Regions from separate parts of the Lysinibacillus sp. CD3-6 genome, predicted to be linked through region 2. Evidence: riboswitches for the same ligand, from Rfam matches in the RefSeq annotation. Region 2 holds a riboswitch; each other region holds the start of a gene.
What was found. A riboswitch is a leader RNA that binds a small molecule or an ion and turns the genes downstream of it on or off. The one in region 2 is predicted to bind cobalamin.
Positions count from the first base shown of each region.

Region 1 (5,001 bases), 1.6 Mb from region 2:
AACGGAATAACCTTCATGTCAAACTGTGTCATCCACTACGCCTCCCTTATTTAAGCAATCATCTATCTATACTTCTATTTTATAGAACAAATGAAGATAATACCAATTATCCAATGCCTTTTTGAAGAGATTGAGAGCGAATCGCCGATAAACATGGAGATAGCGACGATAGATGCTTCTGAATCGCCGATATACTTGGGAATGGCGCCGATAGATGCTCCTAAATCGCCGATATACTTAGGAATAGCGCCGTTAGACGCCTGTGAAGCCCGTGCGCCCGAGGAAAACAGTAGTGGAAAATACCGTTCACTGCAAAAAAGTGTTAGATTGATTGCCATCAATCTAACACTTAATCTCTTTTGCCCAAGGGCTATTATTCTTTATCCTTATTTAAATAACTCAGGATATACTGATTTTGCTACCATCTCTACAGCTTCACCGATACGTGGACCTGGGCGATTTGAAATATCAGTATCAATATAATTTACCGCTTTATCTTGAATAGCAGTGATTGTATTCCATCCATCACGCCCAAGAATTTCACCTACTGCATCTTCTACATAGTTTACTGTAGTTAAAATAACTTGAGGATTTTTCGCAATAACATCCTCCTCAGAAACTTTTACCCATCCTGTTTGATCACCAAATACATTGTTCACATTCGCTGCATCAAGAATTTCTTGTTGGAAAGTACCAGCTGCTGTTGTATAAATATCTGGCTTAGGGCTAATTTCTAAGTAGACATTTTTCGGTGTTTCTACAGTTTTGACTTTTGCTTGTACATCTGCAATTTTCGCTTTAATACTTTCGTTTAACTGCTCACCTTTATCTTTAACACCCATCACTTCAGCAATTTGTTGAATATCTCCATATACATCTTCAAATGAAGCTGCTGATTTAATTGCAAATACTTTTACGCCTGCATCTTCAAGACCTTTTAGCGCATCAAGTGTTTCGGCATTGCCTGTTGAATAAGCAATTACGACATCTGGCTTTAAAGCCACAATTCGCTCAGTGTTAAATGTCACAGAGTCTGAAACACGTTCAATATCTTTTGCTTCTTCTGGGTACGTATCATATTCAGTTGCCCCAATAACTTTATCTCCAACGCCTAGTGCAAATAAGATTTCTGTATTACTTGGTTGTAGTGACACAATCGTTTTTGGTACTGCATCAAATGCTACTTCGACATCGCGATCATCTGTCACTTTATAGCCTGTTTGCTCAGCTTGTTGTCCTTCTTTAGATGATGTATCGTCCTTTTTGGCTTCATCTGCTGTACCGCACCCTGCCAATACAAGTGCTAACATTAATATTGTAATCCATTGGAAATTAATTAGTTTCTTCACTTTACACATTCTCCTTCTTCTTCTTCATAGGGTATGATTTGCTTATAAACGGTATTTCAGCAATACCAGCTTGCTGATTCATGTATACAGCCATTACAAAAAATACATTCGCTAATAATCCTAAGTAATCGAAAAGAATTGCTGGTACTTCTCTTTCCTCAGAAACTTTATGTAGAACACGGTATGATTTTTTTGCCTCACTACGACATAAATGAAGCGCTGTTGCAGCCCCCGTTCCTTGTGGTAAAACAAAGTTCTGTATTTCTTCCTTTACATGCCCCACATAAAAATCATAGCGATCACTAAGCCATACTAAATCTTCTTCCGTTACTGCTAATTTGCCACGTACTGAGCCATTTACATGGTAGGCCATTGGCAAAATCGTCAATAAATCTGTCGCTACAACCTCAACTGCTTCTGCTTTTACAGCCGTTAATGCTACACCGACATGAGTTGTTAAACTATCCGTACGAATCTCAAAATCTACAGTAGATATTTTTTCACGCATGAATGGGTAGCAAGAATAACGAGCATCTTTTTTCATAACTAGTCCCTTCTTTCTTTCATGAACAGATTTTGCTTTATAGGTGCATAAAAAAACGCCGCTCCCTAGGAACGACGAAAATAGCATATATAGTGCCGCCCATGCGACATCGCTTATGTATTTGCCGTATATCCTCCTAGCTTCCGAAGAGTTTTTATACATTAAATAAAGGTCGGTCTCCTGGCTCGTACAGTTCGCTACCACTAATCAGTTGCGATATCATAAAACCTTCCCATCTTAGGACTTCCCCTTTTCGACAGTGGCATTTTTTATGATTCTTGTACTTACAGTTGCGGAAACAGCTTCGGTTTTACACCGAATTCCCGATTATGCTAAAGTTAGCACCATTATTCTGCAAGAATTATTCACTTGATTAGCAGTTTATCATATATTGATTTGAAAAAATAGTTGTGAGATTGTGGAATATTCGAAAATATATATACAAAACTTAGCACTATTTCTACATAGTGATTAGCTATTTGTTATTCCAGCCTAAAAATTCTGATTAAAATGGCTAGCTATAAAATTTTTTCAATAGCTTGCTCAATATCTAATTGTGAATCTGTTGGTTCAAAGCGCTCGACTGTATTTCCTTGATTATCTACTAAAAATTTTGTAAAGTTCCAACGAATGTTACGTCCATCTAAAAAGCTAGGTGCAATTTGGATAATAGCTTCAGCTAACATCTTTTCCTGCATATTCGCCTTACCGAATTCACGAAAATCTACTTCGTGCTTTAAATAATTGAATAATGGATGTGTCTCTTCTCCATTAACTTGAACTAGTTCAAAAATCGGGAAAGTTACCCCGTAGTTAAGCTGACAAAGTTGAGTTGTCTCAACTCCATCTTCTGGGTTCTGCTGTCCAAACTGATTACACGGGAAACCTAAAACAATGAAATTTCCCTTGCCATATTTATTATACATTTTTTGCAAATCTTCAAATTGATATGTAAAATCACATTGATTGGCGGTATTAACGATTAACATTGTCTTTCCTCGATACGTCTCCATTGATAAAATTTCACCGTTTGGCTTTTTCACTAAATAATTATAAATCCCCATTTTCTCGACCCTTTCTAATTTACAATATTTATACTGTTACTATGCTATATACTGTTGCAGATTTACTTGTTTCCTCTTTATGGATAGTTTCTGGCTCTCACTTATACGATAGCTTACGTCAGTATATAAGACCTATCAAAAACTGAATCCATCCTCCTATTTTTATTATAATCAATAACTTTTCTTTCTTCAAAACAACACGCTTGGGCATAAAAATAGCCATCTCGCTATTTTAACGGATGGCGGTTTTATATTTCTTTTTGTATTTCATATCCTGCTCTTCATCTATTAATCGCTTTGCAATATCTAGTAAATTATGATCGTTCGTAGCATCAAACAACTTCTTAAAGGATACAATAATATCATATCGAATACGCGATGGTTGCTTTTCGTCAATACAAGTTTGGAACCTTTTTGCTAAATACGAAACAATTAAATCTCTTTGAACTTGTCCAGCAAGCCCAATTTGCCAAATTGCTTGCAGGGCATGCCTTGCTGTTAATGTTTTTTCATCATACGTGACTGCCCAAATTTTTAAAAAATCATCTAAAACACGTTCTTCTGGGTCACTTTTTGCTGCTAATGCACATAAAAACTGCGCTGCCCGTGCACGAGCATGTCCATCTGTATATGTAAGGGCTTTAATAAGTTGTTCCCACACTGCATATGTCCAATCTACTGGTTCTTGCATGATTTTTATTAATTTTCTATACGACTCGTATTCAATCTCACGGTCACGCTCTGCTAAATTACTAAAAAGTTGCAAAATCTCTTTTTCCATGATTTATCCCTACCTTCATTCTTTCAGAACGTTTTCAAATTTAAAATTTTTTTGTTACACTGTACTTAAAATTTAATGATAAAAAGGAGAGCTTATGAATAGATTTATAACTCGAAAGTTGATTATACGAACGCTAGCGATTATTTGCCTACTTGTAGCCGCATATTTTATCATACCTGTCTCCGTGCCAATTATTTTAGCAGGTGTTACAGCTTTTTTATTAGAACCCATTGTTATGTTCTTTAAACGAAAATGGAAAATGTCTCGAAAAATAGCTGTAGCTTTTATATACATAGTAAGCGTTATTTTTATTTCTATTATTTGTTACTTTACTATTACACAACTAATGTCGCAAATTATTTCCATTTCAAAGCAAGCACCTTACTATATTTCTAAATTATCCGAGATGTGGGGTCATATGCAAGAGAATATTTCAAAATATACAGAAGACTTTCCAACTGAAGTGAGTGCTTCACTTCAAAAAACGACAACCGACTTCATTGAGAAGGTTGAAGAATCTTTTTTAAACTTCTTTAATTATACCAAAGTTACGACCTTCTTTTCACAAATTCCAAGCCTCTTTATTAGTCTTCTCGTTTATATGATTGCCCTATTTTTATTTATGCTAGATTTACCAAAGTTAAAACAGACAACTTATAAATATTTAAAGCCATCAACTGAAGAAAAATTGAAAATTATTACTAATCGCTTAAAAGATGCATTTTTCGGTTTTATGAAAGCTCAAATTCTTGTTAGCTTTATTATAGCTGGTGTGACTCTTGTTGGTTTACTACTTATTCAACCGAAATATGTACTAGTCATGACCATTATTATTTGGATTATAGATGTTATCCCTTTCCTTGGCTCAATTATTATTTTAGCACCTTGGGGAACTTATCACCTCCTAATCGGTAATACAGCGATTGCCATAAAGCTCTTTGTTCTTGCAGCAATCTTATTAATTATTCGGCGCACTGTAGAGCCTAAAGTAATGGGTGCTCACATCGGCTTACCCCCTTTGCCAACATTAATCGCGATGTTTGTCGGTTTGCAATTGTTTGGCGTCATTGGCTTACTCTTAGGGCCATTCATTATCATTCTTTTTTTCACCTTAAAAGAAACTGGTGTTATCAAATTCAATTTTAAAATTTAATAGAATGAAAATGTTTTTATTGCGCCTCAAAAGTCTAAAAGACACTCTCGATTTAAACAGAGAGTGCCTTACATTATCGTCTATTTACTACAATTAAAATTTATGAATTA
Region 1 covers NZ_CP085880.1:4,477,139-4,482,139, forward strand. The annotation lists gene FH508_RS22120 (tyrosine-protein phosphatase) at 1-32, opposite strand, end outside; gene FH508_RS22125 (hypothetical protein) at 75-338, opposite strand; gene FH508_RS22130 (ABC transporter substrate-binding protein) at 387-1,349, opposite strand; gene FH508_RS22135 (hypothetical protein) at 1,351-1,893, opposite strand; cobalamin riboswitch at 2,046-2,257, opposite strand; gene FH508_RS22140 (glutathione peroxidase) at 2,412-2,957, opposite strand; gene FH508_RS22145 (hypothetical protein) at 3,190-3,738, opposite strand; gene ytvI (sporulation integral membrane protein YtvI) at 3,833-4,891, shown strand.
Region 1: linked by a shared signal. The riboswitch ahead of FH508_RS22135 (hypothetical protein) and the one ahead of FH508_RS14480 ((2Fe-2S) ferredoxin domain-containing protein) in region 2 are both predicted to bind cobalamin.

Region 2 (5,001 bases):
TGGTGGCTCCCATAAGCTTTCAAACCATGGTTCATACTCTGCATTAATTTCACCGATTGCAGCTTCTGCTTCTCCGTCAGCACCACCAAATTCTGCACCCTTTTGTACGAAAAGGGGGATGATTGCTAAAAGTACAACGACAGCTAGTAGCAGTAAATTTTTCTTCATCCTAATGTGCCTCCTTTGCTGAGAAAACACGAAGAGCCTTTAATTCGCTCACATTGTATTTTTTTAAGAAATTCATGACGATAACAGTTAAAATCCCTTCACTAATTGCGAGAGGAATTTGTGTTAAAGCAAAAATCCCTGCAAATTTTGTGAATGAAGCCATAAAGCCCCCTACTTCAGAAGGGAAAGCTAGTGCTAATTGAACTGAAGTGACAACGTAAGTACCTAAGTCCCCAAGCATCGCGGCAAAAAAGACAGCGATAGAAAATGAAAGACCAATTTTTTGAGAACCTTTAAAGACATAATACGCAATAATTGGACCTACAATCGCCATTGAGAAAGCATTCGCACCTAAAGTAGTAATACCACCATGCGCTAAAAGTAAAGATTGAAATAATAAAACGATTGTTCCGATTACGCTCATTGCTAATGGCCCGAAAAGAACCGTACCAAGACCAACACCAGTAGGATGTGAGCAGCTTCCTGTTACTGATGGGATTTTCAGTGCTGATAAAACGAATGCAAACGCACCTGATAAGCCTAATATCATTTTTGTTTCAGGATTTTCATCAATTGTTTTACGAATAGAACGTAATCCTAAAATAATAAATGGAATCGAAACGACCCACCAAAAAATCGCCCATTCAATCGGCAAAAACCCTTCCATGATATGCATGGCAAACGCTCGATTTGGTACTAGTAAAAAAGCTAGTAAGAAATAACTAAGTTTCCAAAAAGAAAATTTCAAAACCATTCCTCCTTCACAGTCATTTTCGAATGTAGGATGCGCAATAAAAAAAGCACTTCTCCGTCTAGGAAAAGTGCATAGCTGAAAAAGCAAATACTAATGGTCATTTGCTAAGCCGCACACCTATCCTCGTAGGTTGAAACGATCACGATTTTTTCGGCAGGTCTCCTGGCTTAAGATCAACATTTTATAGGCCTTCCCGTCCTTTGGACAGTGACATTTTCTATAAAATTCCCTCATACAGTGGCGGGACCGCGCCGGACTTAAACCGGCTTCCCTTTTAAGCGAAATGTATACACTTCGCACCGAAAAAAGATGAAATTGTGAGTTTTCACGAAGAAGTGTAACATGTTTTTCCAATCATAAGCTATTCTTTTTTTGTAAAAAGATTTTTTAATAGAATTACATTCTAGAAAATTCAGATAAATACAAGAGAGAATCAATCAATTTTAACGGAATATTTGTTGAAATTTTATTAAAAATCTAATAAATAAAAAAGAAATGTTGAAAAGAGTAAAAATAATAGGCTATGATAGAAACAGTTTTATATTCGTTTTATTAACATTTCATTTCAAAATTTAAATATAAATCCATCATTAAGTGCTCGATATACTTCGAGATAATAGGGAAATCGGTGTAAATCCGATACAGCCCCCGCTACTGTAATAGCTGATGAAATCGCAATGCCACTGGAAACTTGGGAAGGCGCGAAAGTAAGAGGAAGCTTAAGTCAGGAAACCTGCTTAGTTGATGATATGCAAACTTTTCGGAGGGAGAAGTGAAGCGAGAGCGGATACGTGTATATTCGTTTTTATTTTGGCTTCTATAAAACCTTTACTCTTCGATGTTGAGTAAAGGTTTTTTCTTTTTCCTAAAAGTCAATGAGGGGAGAACAGCAATGACAACTTGGAACTTAGAGGGCATGAAAACACATCTTTTTATTTGTAATGGTAGTAGTTGCATGAAAAAAGAGGCTGAGGAAATTACGTTGGCCATACGAGATGAAATAGAGAAATTAGCACTCGATAAGGAAATACATACAACAAGAACGCGTTGTAATGGCAGATGCAAAGATGCATGTGTTGTAATCGCGTATCCACAGGGAAATTGGTATCGTGTGCCAACAGTAGAGCATGGTAGAACGCTTGTAAAAGATTTAAACGATGATTCTTTACATAGTGAGCATGTGTTTACTTTGACAGAAGGTACGTTGCAGCGTACCCCGCAAACAACAGCCATCAAAGGCATCGACAAGGTGAAAGAGGGGTAAAAAATGGCGCAAAAAGGAAAGATTTTTGTTGTAGGCTTTGGACCTGGGGATTTCAAGCATATTACAACCCGTGCTGTAGAGGCATTACAACAAAGTGAATTTATTATCGGTTATAAAACATATGTTGAGCTCATTCAAGATTTAGTAAGTGCAAAGTCGATTGTTAGTACTGGCATGACAGAAGAAGTGTCACGTGCACAAGAAGCAGTTCGTCAAGCCGAGGCTGGAAATATTGTTGCGGTTATTTCGAGTGGTGACTCGGGCGTATATGGAATGGCTGGACTTGTATATGAAGTCCTCATTGAGCTTGGTTGGACGGAAGCAACAGGGATTGAAGTTGAGATTGTGCCAGGAATTTCTGCTATTAATTCTTGTGCAAGTTTGCTAGGCGCACCAATTATGCATGATTCTTGCACGATTAGTTTAAGTGATCATTTAACGCCTTGGAATTTAATTGCAAAGCGTGTGGAAGCTGCGGCGATGGCGGATTTTGTCATTGCTCTATATAACCCTAAAAGTGGGCGCCGTACACGTCAAATTGTAGAAGCGCAACGGATTTTACTAGAATATCGATCACCTGATACGCCTGTAGGACTTGTGAAAAGTGCCTACCGAGATCGTCAGGAAATAACAATGACAACGTTAGCAGAGATGCTCGAGCATGATATCGGCATGTTAACTACAGTAATTATTGGCAATTCATCGACATTTTTCTATGACAATAAAATGATTACACCGCGTGGCTATCAGCGCAAATATACACTTGGAGAAGAAAAACAGCCTTTACGTCCACACCAGCGTTTAAGAGAAGAAAATGAACCGTGGGCAATGAACCAAGAAACAGGTACTGCACGCCAAGACTTTGCGGCAGATCCCAATGCAGGACGGATGAAAAGTAGTATTGCAATAGCACCTGCGCCTGTAACAGTACCAGAAAAATCATCATTGGAAATGGCAGCAACAGCACTTGCCATGGTGAAAGGAACAACTGTCACAAAGACAACAACAAAGTTAGTCCAGCAAAAAATGGAGTCGATTTTTGAACTTGCTGTTAGTCCAGGGGTAGCAAATAAATTTTTCACGCCACAGCAAATGATGACGTTAGCTGAAGTTGTGGGAGATGAAGGCACGATGGAATATACACCAGACCATCAGATTCATTTGAAAATTCCGACGACAGAGCCTGAAATGATTACTGAAAAGTTAAGAGCAGTAGGCTTTTTACTTGCACCAATAGGGGATGTGCTGTCACTAAAAGCCTGTGATTTCTGTTATGGAGAGAAGGCAGATTCAATTCCATATGCAGAGGAAATTCAAGATAAGCTTGGTGGATTATCCCTGCCTAAAACTTTAAATATTGGCTTTAATGGCTGTGGCATGGCGTGCTATCGAGCAGTGTTTGACGATATCGGTATCGTCTATCGAAAAAGTAAATTTGATGTTTTTATCGGCGCTAAGCCAGTAGGGCGTACAGCCCATGCGGCCCAGCCCGTTGTAGAGGGGCTAGAGCCAGAACAGCTTATTCCGCTTATTACAGACATTATTGAGGAATACAAGGCAAATGCACATCCAAATGAACGCTTGTTCAAATATTTCAAACGGGTGAAAAAAATATTGCATTTTACGTATCAAGATATGTCGTCAAAAATAAAAGTAGAGCCAGCTCCGTGCGGCGACTAGTGAGGAGATAAAAAAATGAAAGCAATTTTATTTGTTGGCCATGGTAGCCGTTTAGCAGCAGGAAACGACGAGGTGCGCACGTTTATTGAGCAAATGACACCTCGAGTTGATAAAAGTTTTTTAGTTGAAACATGTTTTTTGGAGTTTGCCTCTCCTAACATAGAAGAAGGTATTACAAATTGTATAAACAAGGGTGCTACAGAGGTCCATGTAATTCCGATTATTCTACTTCATGCAGGCCATTCAAAAATGCATATACCTGCAGAAATCGAACATGCACGTGAACATTATCCAAACATTACATTTACCTATGGGCAAACAATCGGTATTCATGATGAAATATTTGCTATTTTAGAAGACCGCTTAGCAGAAATCGGCTTTAATACTGAAGAAGAACATAAGGATACTGCCATTTTATTAATTGCACGAGGTGGTAGTGACCCAGCTGCAAATGGTGATTTTTATAAAATTACTCGTTTGTTATGGGAAAAACTGAACGTTCCTTATGTGGAAAGTGCTTTTATGGGCGTGACAGATCCTCGTGTTGAAGAAGGCATTGAACGCTGCGTTAAACTAGGGGCGAAAAAAATTATTATGCTACCGTACTTTTTATTCACAGGTATTTTAATGGAACGTATGAATGGTATGTGCGAGCAATTTAATAAGCAATATCCTGACTGTGATATTCAAATTGCTAACTATTTTGGCTACCATGAACGTTTGCAAAATGTCCTTTTAAACCGTATTGAGCAAGCAGTAAATGGTACATCAACAGGTATGCAAGATTTAGAAAATTATCGTGCTTATGCGGCGGTACATGGACATGCGCATCATCATCACAATCATGACCACGATCACGACCATCATGACCATAACCACCATCATGACCACCATCATGACCATCATCATAACGAGGAGCTAGTAAAATGATTTTCATGTTAGCAGGTACGAGTGACGCAAGGAATCTTGCACTTGAATTGCAGTCAGTGGGCTATGCTGTGACGGCGACAGTTGTGACAGATTCAGCCGCTTCAAGCCTTGCAGAGGTAGGTCTACCACATCTAGTTGGTAGACTAACGGCTGAGGAAATGGCAGCAATACTTACAGAACGCGGATATCGTCTAGTTGTCGATGC
Region 2 covers NZ_CP085880.1:2,912,096-2,917,096, reverse strand. The annotation lists gene FH508_RS14490 (energy-coupling factor ABC transporter substrate-binding protein) at 1-168, opposite strand, end outside; gene FH508_RS14485 (energy-coupling factor ABC transporter permease) at 170-916, opposite strand; cobalamin riboswitch at 1,057-1,241, opposite strand; cobalamin riboswitch at 1,498-1,678, shown strand; gene FH508_RS14480 ((2Fe-2S) ferredoxin domain-containing protein) at 1,815-2,186, shown strand; gene cobJ (precorrin-3B C(17)-methyltransferase) at 2,190-3,866, shown strand; gene FH508_RS14470 (sirohydrochlorin chelatase) at 3,882-4,796, shown strand; gene cobK (precorrin-6A reductase) at 4,793-5,001, shown strand, end outside.

Region 3 (3,968 bases), 360 kb from region 2:
ATTGCGTCATATCGATTTCTCGGTAGTATAACAATATAGTAAAATTGTGCCGAATAGTATCGGTCGACTTTCCTTTGTTTTTGTCGAATCTATTTCGGATAATTTAGCGGATTTTTATAAAAGTACATTTACGCTAGAATATCGAAGAGAAAGCGAGGTAATTATAGTGTGGTATAACGATAACATTCTAACAGCAGACGTTAGGATAGCGTTTAATTTAACAGAAGGACAAGTGAGAAGCATAGTAATAGCTATGAGAAAAAGAGTAGGGATATTTACGACTAAGGTAGGCGGAGATTTACGTTACGATGCCCGCGAGGTAAGTGTAATAGAGTTTGTCCGTAATAGAATGAAAGAGAATTATTTACTAGATGATGCGTGTCAGCTAGCGGTGTTAACGCACTATGGGAAAAAGAATAACGAAGTAATAAAAGAGTACTTACATTCGGAGTTAGAAAGATTGGAGGAAAAATAATGAAATATGGAATATATTGAGAAATTTGACTTTGGAAAAACACTACTTTACAATTGATTTTAATAATCTATAAGGAAAGTGGAGTACCCTGAATTCCTTCACAACTAAATAGCGTGTAGTAATAGGTGTAAATTGCGTGCAATTTACTGAAAAGGGAAGTCGGTGCAAATCCGACACTGTCCCGCAACTGTAAATGTGAGCGACTTTTCAAAGACCACTGTCAAAGGACGGGAAGGTGAAAAGGAGCAATGACCATAAGTCAGGAGACCTGCCTGTTACGAGTACACACCATAACCCTACGAGGAATAGGAGGTGGCATGTTGACAAAGCAGAATGTTCTGTTCGTCACAGTACGTCAAACGACCAATACCAAAGGAATTAAGGATATACGGCATCGAGCCAAATATCTCCCATTGGTTCATTGTTTGATGCTGCTTGATGAATGATAATGATTAGCTGAACGACGGATTTCCTCTCAAAGCAGGAAATCCGTATTTTTATGTGATCGCAACATTTGTTTTGAAAATATGTACGAACTGAGGTGCACGTATGACGAATATTCATGTATGTACAACACAAGAAAAGCAATATGTAGATATGAAGATTTGTAAACTGTCACGAGTTGAAGTTGCCAAGCAGCCTAAAACTAGAATGGTCATTGAAGCTCTTGTCGATCAGTTTTTAGCAACAGGACTTATTCGTAACGAACGTTTATTTAATCAAATATTCTTTAACAAAGATATCATTTGGATTCAAAATGAGGTGTATGACGGTTGCCTTTTTGCTAAAGCAAGCGTGGCGGACGAGCTCAAAACGAAAAAGAACAGCTTTATGATGTACATGCCAACAAATCCAATTGTTTATGAGGTCAATGGTGAGGCGTATCATTTAATAACACGTATTGATTCGATTCGTGCGAAACCAAATTTAGATAGGCTGAATATAGAGCAGAAACCTATTTTAAGTGCTGCGCGAGTCAATGATTTACTATGCTCAATGGTTATGCGTTTTTATATTACCTATTTAGAAGATTTGTCGTTAGTCGTTCATACAAATCAAGATACTAATAAAATATTAGATTTAATAAAATATGTAAAGCATGAATACGAACACTTTCTTGAAAGTGTGAAAGAATTAAATGACTATCATTTAAATTGGCACCCACGAGGCAATGGTCATCAATTATTGCTTCAACTGATCGAGCAATTACAAATTTTAAAGAGTAAACCTGGCACGGTTCTTGTAGATTTTACGAATAGTAATGGTTATGTAATTGTGGAATCGGCAAATAGCTTTGTTGCGAAAGTAAAGAAAGCTTTATAGGAAATATAAAAGGCATCGAGATGTTCTCGATGCCTTCAGTTATTTTTTAAGGAGAATAATATTGATGGATATTGCGGATAACTTTTGAAACCGCCGATAAAAGCCTAGGAATCGCCGATAGAACCGTTGAAACCGCCGATAAACCACTAAAAATCGCTGTGTTGCTATAGAAATGTGTGTCGTTGTTTAATTACAAGCAATGCATGGCTTCTTTTGCGTCATACCAAGGAACGGAATAGCCCTTACCCTTCGCACAAAAAATACTAGACGATGAATAGTCGGGATCAGCTTGCTTATTGTAATTGATTTGCGCTATTACTTCTTCACTATTATGGCATTTATCATAGCCATCAAATTGTAACGATATTGATCCTTTGCCGTTCGTATAAGCAGCGAAAGTAGTACTATAATGCATAAATGTTGCAACAGGAACGCGTCCTGTTAATGTTACTTGTTCCTCTGTTAAGACGGGTGCATCAAATGTACCGTCTGCTTGCTGGATATCGTTCATCATACGACCGATAAAATCATTCGATGCTTTCAATTTGAAGCGATAATACGGTTCAAGCAATATATTTTCGGCTTGTTCCAGCCCTTGTCGAAGTGCACGGAAAGTTGCTTCGCGGAAATCGCCTCCCTCTGTATGCTTGATATGGGCACGTCCTGTCAAAAGGGTGAAGCGTATATCCGTAACGGGGGAGCCTGTTAAAAGACCGTGATGCTCTCGCTCAAATAGATGTTTTTCAATTAGTCGTTGATTGCCAACTGATAAATCATCAGCATGACAAGCGTTAACAAACGTGTTTCCTGTACCTCGAATATTTGGCTCCATTAATAGGTGTACCTCTGCATAATGTTTTAACGGCTCAAAATGACCGTATCCTGTTACAGTTGTTGCAATTGTCTCCATATATAAAATTTTAGGTTCACCAAAAGTAATAGTAAGTGACAAGCGATTTTTTAACACTTCAGCAAGCACTTCAAGTTGAATAACACCCATAATATGTACATGGATTTCTTGAAACTTCTCATGCCATACGACGCGCAACGACGGTTCTTCGGCTTCGAGCAAACGGAATACTTGTAATACTTCTTTTATATGCTGCTGCCCATCATACTGTACTTTAGCTTGTAAAGTCGGCACTAGCTCATATGGCTGAGGAGTCATTGTACTACCTAAAATATCACCGATTTTTGCTATACTTAGCCCTTTTACAGCGAAAATTTCTCCAGCTTGCACTTTTTGTGTTGTGACAAAACGACTTCCATTATATAAGCGGATTTCAGTTACTTTTTCAGTCATAACACCAAATGTAAAGTCTTGGCGTGTATGTAAAGTTCCTTCTAAAGCTTTGATAAAGGTTAAACGTTGCATGCCATCATGACGGATTTTAAATACTTCACCTTGAAATGGTCGTTGATGGTCGAATTGCGTTTCTGTAAGTAGGGGTAGCTGTGATAAAAATTCTTTTATTCCAATATCCTTTAAAGCAGCACCAGTAAAGCAAGGAAATGCTTGCTCTTGTTTAATGAACTTTTGCAACTGCATTAGGCATGTTTGCGCATCGAGAGTTTCTGTCAAAAAGGCATCGAGTAGTTGTTCATCACGCTCAGCTAGCCACTCAGCAATGTGGTTTGGTACGTAATCTGCACACAATGGATCGTTTATTAAAAGTACATGCTCCGAACATTCTTTTTGAAGCTGTCGCACAACGGCACCCACATCAGCACCATCACGATCTATCTTATTTATAAAGAAGAAGGTTGGTACGTTATATTGGCGTAGCAATTGCCACACTGTTTCAGTATGACCTTGTACACCTTCTACAGCGCTTACGATAATGATAGCGTAATCCATTACACGAATTGCACGTTCCATTTCAGGTGAAAAGTCGACATGCCCAGGCGTATCTATTAACGTATAGATATCACTTCCAATTTCCATCCTCCCTTGTTCGGCAAAGATGGTAATGCCACGAGCTTGCTCGATTGAATGATTATCCAAAAAAGTATCTTGATGATCGACTCTTCCGCGCGTTTGAATACTATTCGTGTGGAAGAGTAGTTGTTCACAAAAGGTTGTTTTTCCTGCATCGACATGTGCGAGCACACCAATCGTTTTATACATAAAAAATCCTCATTTCTATTTTTCCTATACGCTCATTGTAAC
Region 3 covers NZ_CP085880.1:2,550,746-2,554,713, reverse strand. The annotation lists gene FH508_RS12400 (hypothetical protein) at 167-475, shown strand; cobalamin riboswitch at 582-766, shown strand; gene FH508_RS12395 (hypothetical protein) at 1,025-1,798, shown strand; gene FH508_RS12390 (elongation factor G) at 1,989-3,926, opposite strand.
Region 3: linked by a shared signal. The riboswitch ahead of FH508_RS12395 (hypothetical protein) and the one ahead of FH508_RS14480 ((2Fe-2S) ferredoxin domain-containing protein) in region 2 are both predicted to bind cobalamin.

Region 4 (5,001 bases), 2.4 Mb from region 2:
AGCACCTCCTGGTAATATGAATCGCTCTAATGGTGGCGCTTCATCAGATAATGCATCAATACGTGCCTCCAATACTTCAATCGGCGCTTCAGCAAGCTTATAATGACGCTCCTTCATAACATTGGCCAAGTCACCACCTGCATCAAAAAGCTCATGTTGAATTGTTTCTAAATCAACTAAAATGTCTTTAAATAATTCGCGATCTAATTCGCTCACTGCCTTGCCGATAAAAGAATTTAATTCATCAATTGCCCCGTATGTTTCAACACGTAAACTATCCTTGTCTACACGCCCTCCAATTAAGCTTGTTTTCCCCGTATCGCCTGTTTTCGTGTAAAGTTTCATCCCTCTTCACTCCTATGCTTTATTTTTATAATTTTGTATTGCTTGAATCGTCGTCTCATAAACACCTTTACCAATGATTTTACCAACATCTGTAATCGGCCCACCATAGCGCATTTCCTCACCCTTTTGCGTTGCCGCAATAAGTAAACTATCTGTCGCAGTACCTGTTGCAATTGTATCGCTACGGTGATCGCGAATGTTTTCCATTTGCAATGCCTTTGTTTTTGCTTCATTTGCAGTCATCAGTGCTTGGAAAAACGCCTCTTCTGATAAACAACCATTGATGATGACCCACGTATTAATAGTACCAATATATGGCGCATCCTGTCTTTCGTGTGTGCGAGAGACATCAACAGCATTTCCAACACCCGCCGTGACAACGACAAACACACTACCGAAAGAAGTGCTATATTCATTAAGTGCATAGAGTTGTGTAGGAACAGCAGTTAGCATTACTACTGTGCTAGTTGCCGAAAAGTGTTCTCTCTGTAAAAAATCTGTGACCTCTTGTTTCACATCACTCACGACATAATCTCCTGGTACAGAGCGATTTAATAAGCAGTCATACCACCCTATTCCAGGATTATGAACAGCTGAAGAAACTGTTTTTAACGGAACATTTGATTTTAGCTGGATATAATCGGTTGTTACTTTAAAATCATCTTTCACAATGACTGCTCGTTGCTGATATTCACTTGATGATGGCATGATGGTAATTTGTGGTTTAGGTATTTCTGGATGGGCATATGTTGTCACTCTTGCCTTGTAGACGTCCTCAATTTGAGAGGCTATTAATACTTTATGTGGTTCACCTAAAGCATGTACACAGCCACTTTCCATTAATAATAATTCATCGCAATAGAGGGAGGCTAAGTTCATATCATGCAACACCATAATTACGGTTAAACCACATTCAATGGCTTCCTTGCGCACCATATCTAAAATTTGGCGTTGATGAGCAATGTCTAAATGATTTGTCGGCTCATCTAACAATAATACTTCCGCTGTCTGTGCTAAAGCTTGAGCTACAAAAACTCGTTGTTGCTCACCGCCTGATAGAAACTCCATTGATGTATGTTCGTAACGTGTGACGCCCGTTTGCTCCATGGCATATTGAACCGCTTGCTCATCTCTTTCTGACCACTGAGAAAAAAATCCAGTTTGATGTGGGTAACGACCAAGTGATACTGCCTCACGCACTGTATTGGAAAATGCATTGGCATGTAATTGTGGGAGGACAGCCATCTTTTTTGCCAGCGCGCGCGGACTGTACGTTTTAATATTTTTACCGTCCAATGAAACCGTTCCTGCTGTCGCTGGTAATATGCCACTAATTACTTTCAATAATGTTGATTTCCCACTACCATTCGGTCCTAATATACCAAGGACTTTCCCCTTCTCTACCGTAAAACTTACATCCTTGACGATTGGGATGTCCTCATAGCCACCTGATAGATGTTCAACGATAATCATACACGTACCCCCTTGCTTCTACGCTGCTTATAAAAAATATAAGAAAAGACAGGTGCACCAATAAATGCAGTAATAACACCTATCGGTAGCTCACGTGGAATAATGATCGTACGCGCCACTAAATCGCAAATGATAAGTAATGTTGCACCATTTAAAAACGATAGCGGCAGTAAATGACGGTGATCTGAACCCCAAATCATGCGGGTCATATGCGGCACAACTAAACCGACAAAACCAATTGTTCCAGAAACAGCAACTGCCGCCCCAGTAAGCATTGAGCCTCCTACTAAAATTAAATATTTGCTACGCTTTACATTGACCCCTAAATGCTTCGCTCGTTCCTCTCCGTAAAGCAAAACATTTAACTCACGTCTTTGCGTCCACAAAATAACAGAGCCAATGACAACAAATGGGGTAATCATTTGTACATATGGCCATCCACGCATTGACACCGAGCCGAGTAACCAACCTATCACTTGGCGGAGCTCTTCACCTGATAACGCTATCATTAATGAAATAAGCGAGCCTAAAAATGAACTAAATATAACTCCCGTTAAAATTAGTGTCTCCATTTTTAGAGAACGGTCTACTATTCTGGCAAAGCTCATCACAGCTACCATCGTAAGGATTGCCCCGATCATACTGAGCGTTGGCAATACATACAAACCGACGACGGGTAGAGAGATGCCAAAAAACAATGTCATAACAGCGCCAACTGAAGCACCTGAAGATACCCCAAGCGTATATGGGTCTGCTAACGGATTTTTTAACAATCCTTGAAAGGCGGCTCCCGCAATTGCCAATGATGCTCCTACAAGGCCTGCAAGTAATACTCGTGGCAAACGGATTTTCCATAAAATATTGGCAGCAGTTTCATCTGCCGCTTTATTCCAAAGTACTTCTAACGGAATATGAACCGAGCCTATTGATACGCCACACCAGATGCTAACGATAAGTAACGTAATGGCTGTTACATAGGCAATAGCTGTTTTTCTCACTCGAAAGCCTCAGGATAGATGGCTTTCGCTAACTCTTCAAGCCCATCTGCTAAACGTGGGCCCTGACGACTTGTTATATTTTCATCTACTTGTACAATCGCTTTATTTTTTACAGCTGTAATTGTATCAAAGCCTGCACGTTGTGGAATTTTCGTTAAAATATCGGGCACATAATTATAAGTGACCACGATAACATCTGGATTTTTTGTAATGATTTGTTCCGCATCTATTTTGAACCAGCCATCCGTATCAGCTGCAATATTTTCAGCATGAATCATTTCTAGCATCTCCTGCATAAACGTATCCTTGCCAGGTGTATAAATTTCTGGTTCATCTGACGTTTCTACAAAGACTTTCTTCGGTTGTACATCCTGCAATTTTGCTTCTATTTCCTCAACCTTCGCTTTCATATTGGCAATAATTTTTTCTGCCTCTGGTAGCTTACCAGTGGCGCGACCTAATTGCTCAATCGTCGTATATGTCTCATTAAAATCACGAGCGTTTGTTACAACAAATACTTTTACACCCGCTGCTTCCAGCTGATCCTTTGCTCCACCTAAAGAAGCTATACCTGATTCATGCGCAAAAACGATATCTGGCTGTAAAGCAATAATTTGTTCAATATTAAATTCCATACTGCCGACCTTTTCCTTGTCAGCTACCTCTGGTGGATAATCATCATAATCATTTACGCCAACGATTTTATCGTTTAAGCCAAGTCCAAATAAAATTTCTGTGTTACTTGGAATAAGCGAAATGATTCGCTCAGGCGGTGCCTCCAGTACAATTTCTTTGCCAGTAGCATCTGTCATTGTTAGCGGGAATGTTGCTTCCTCAAGCTGATTTGTTCCTTGTTGCTCCTGTTGCTCTGACGCAGTACTGTCGTCTTTCGGTTCTTGTCCACAAGCAACTAAAATGCCCATTGCTAAAAATGCGGATAAACCTAACTTCCAATATTTTTTCATTGTGAAACCTCCTTAGATTGTATGTGCATGTTTCAGCTCTGTTCAGTTGCATGATCGATATTATGTAGGTATTTCATTATTCGAACTCTCACCTTTATTTTCAATTATTATCGTCATTAGCTTTCTAAAACATAAAAAATCCCCTCGTCATCATAACGAGAGGCGGTGCTTGCACAAAAAACCACCATCCTATCCTCGTAGGCTGCAATGTATCGTTCTATAAAGGCAGGTCTCCTGGCTCGTGCTTCAAATGCTTTTTCATGCCTTCCCAAAAAAATTTCAGTGGCATTGATAGAAAAAACTCACACTTACAGTGGCGGGACCGCATCGGAATTACACCGATTTCCCTTTTCACTTTACTTTAGTAAAGAACCTTTATAATATTCAGTTGATTTTATTATACATGAAAATCGAAATAGATAACGATAAAAAAAGAGACCTTAAGTTAGCGTCTCTTTTTTATAATTATTGATTTCCAATGCATGCATGTGCTTTCCGCTTCAAACAATTCCTTTAATTGTTTGCGTGCCTGGCACACCGTAATCTGGATTGCCTGCGTCTTATACTGTGTGCGTTCCCACAGAAGTCTACGTCAGTCTTTCTTTGTTTAAAAATTATAATATTCAGAATTGTTTGCGTGCCTGACACACGAACTATTCTCTACACAATATCCGCAAAATATTGAACAGTTTTCATTGGTGCACCGATTTGGCGCAATGCCCATGTATCTTCTAAATAAATATCAGCTAGCTTTTCATACTTGCCGCCAAACTTTGCTGCCCATTCGACTGCCACTACACTTTCGTATAGATGTGCCATTTTTTGGGCTACTCCCTTTGCCTCGTAGGTTTTCGTAGCTTCATCCAACGCGCTAAAAGTTTGCAATGTTGTTTCGATTTTCTTCAGTTGTTCCCTTACGATTTGTACCAATGAACAATTTGTTAACTTCGTCAAGCGCTCCTGCATCACACGAACAAATAATTCGTGGGCCTGAAATTTATCTACTAAGCGAATAAGCTCTAGCGCTAAAATGTTAGCAGTCCCTTCCCACACCGTAAGTACTTGAGCATCTCTAAGTAAACGTGGCGTTACAAAATCCTCGATATAGCCGTTTCCTCCATGCAATTCAATTGCTTCGCTTGCGTAATGCACCGCCTGTTCAGCTGTTTCCTTTTTCATGATGGCGATATTCAAACGATTAAGCATGATGTCCTGCTCAC
Region 4 covers NZ_CP085880.1:541,900-546,900, reverse strand. The annotation lists gene FH508_RS02535 (cob(I)yrinic acid a,c-diamide adenosyltransferase) at 1-345, opposite strand, end outside; gene FH508_RS02530 (adenosylcobinamide amidohydrolase) at 358-1,818, opposite strand; gene FH508_RS02525 (FecCD family ABC transporter permease) at 1,815-2,816, opposite strand; gene FH508_RS02520 (ABC transporter substrate-binding protein) at 2,813-3,781, opposite strand; cobalamin riboswitch at 3,988-4,173, opposite strand; gene FH508_RS02515 (acyl-CoA dehydrogenase family protein) at 4,442-5,001, opposite strand, start outside.
Region 4: linked by a shared signal. The riboswitch ahead of FH508_RS02520 (ABC transporter substrate-binding protein) and the one ahead of FH508_RS14480 ((2Fe-2S) ferredoxin domain-containing protein) in region 2 are both predicted to bind cobalamin.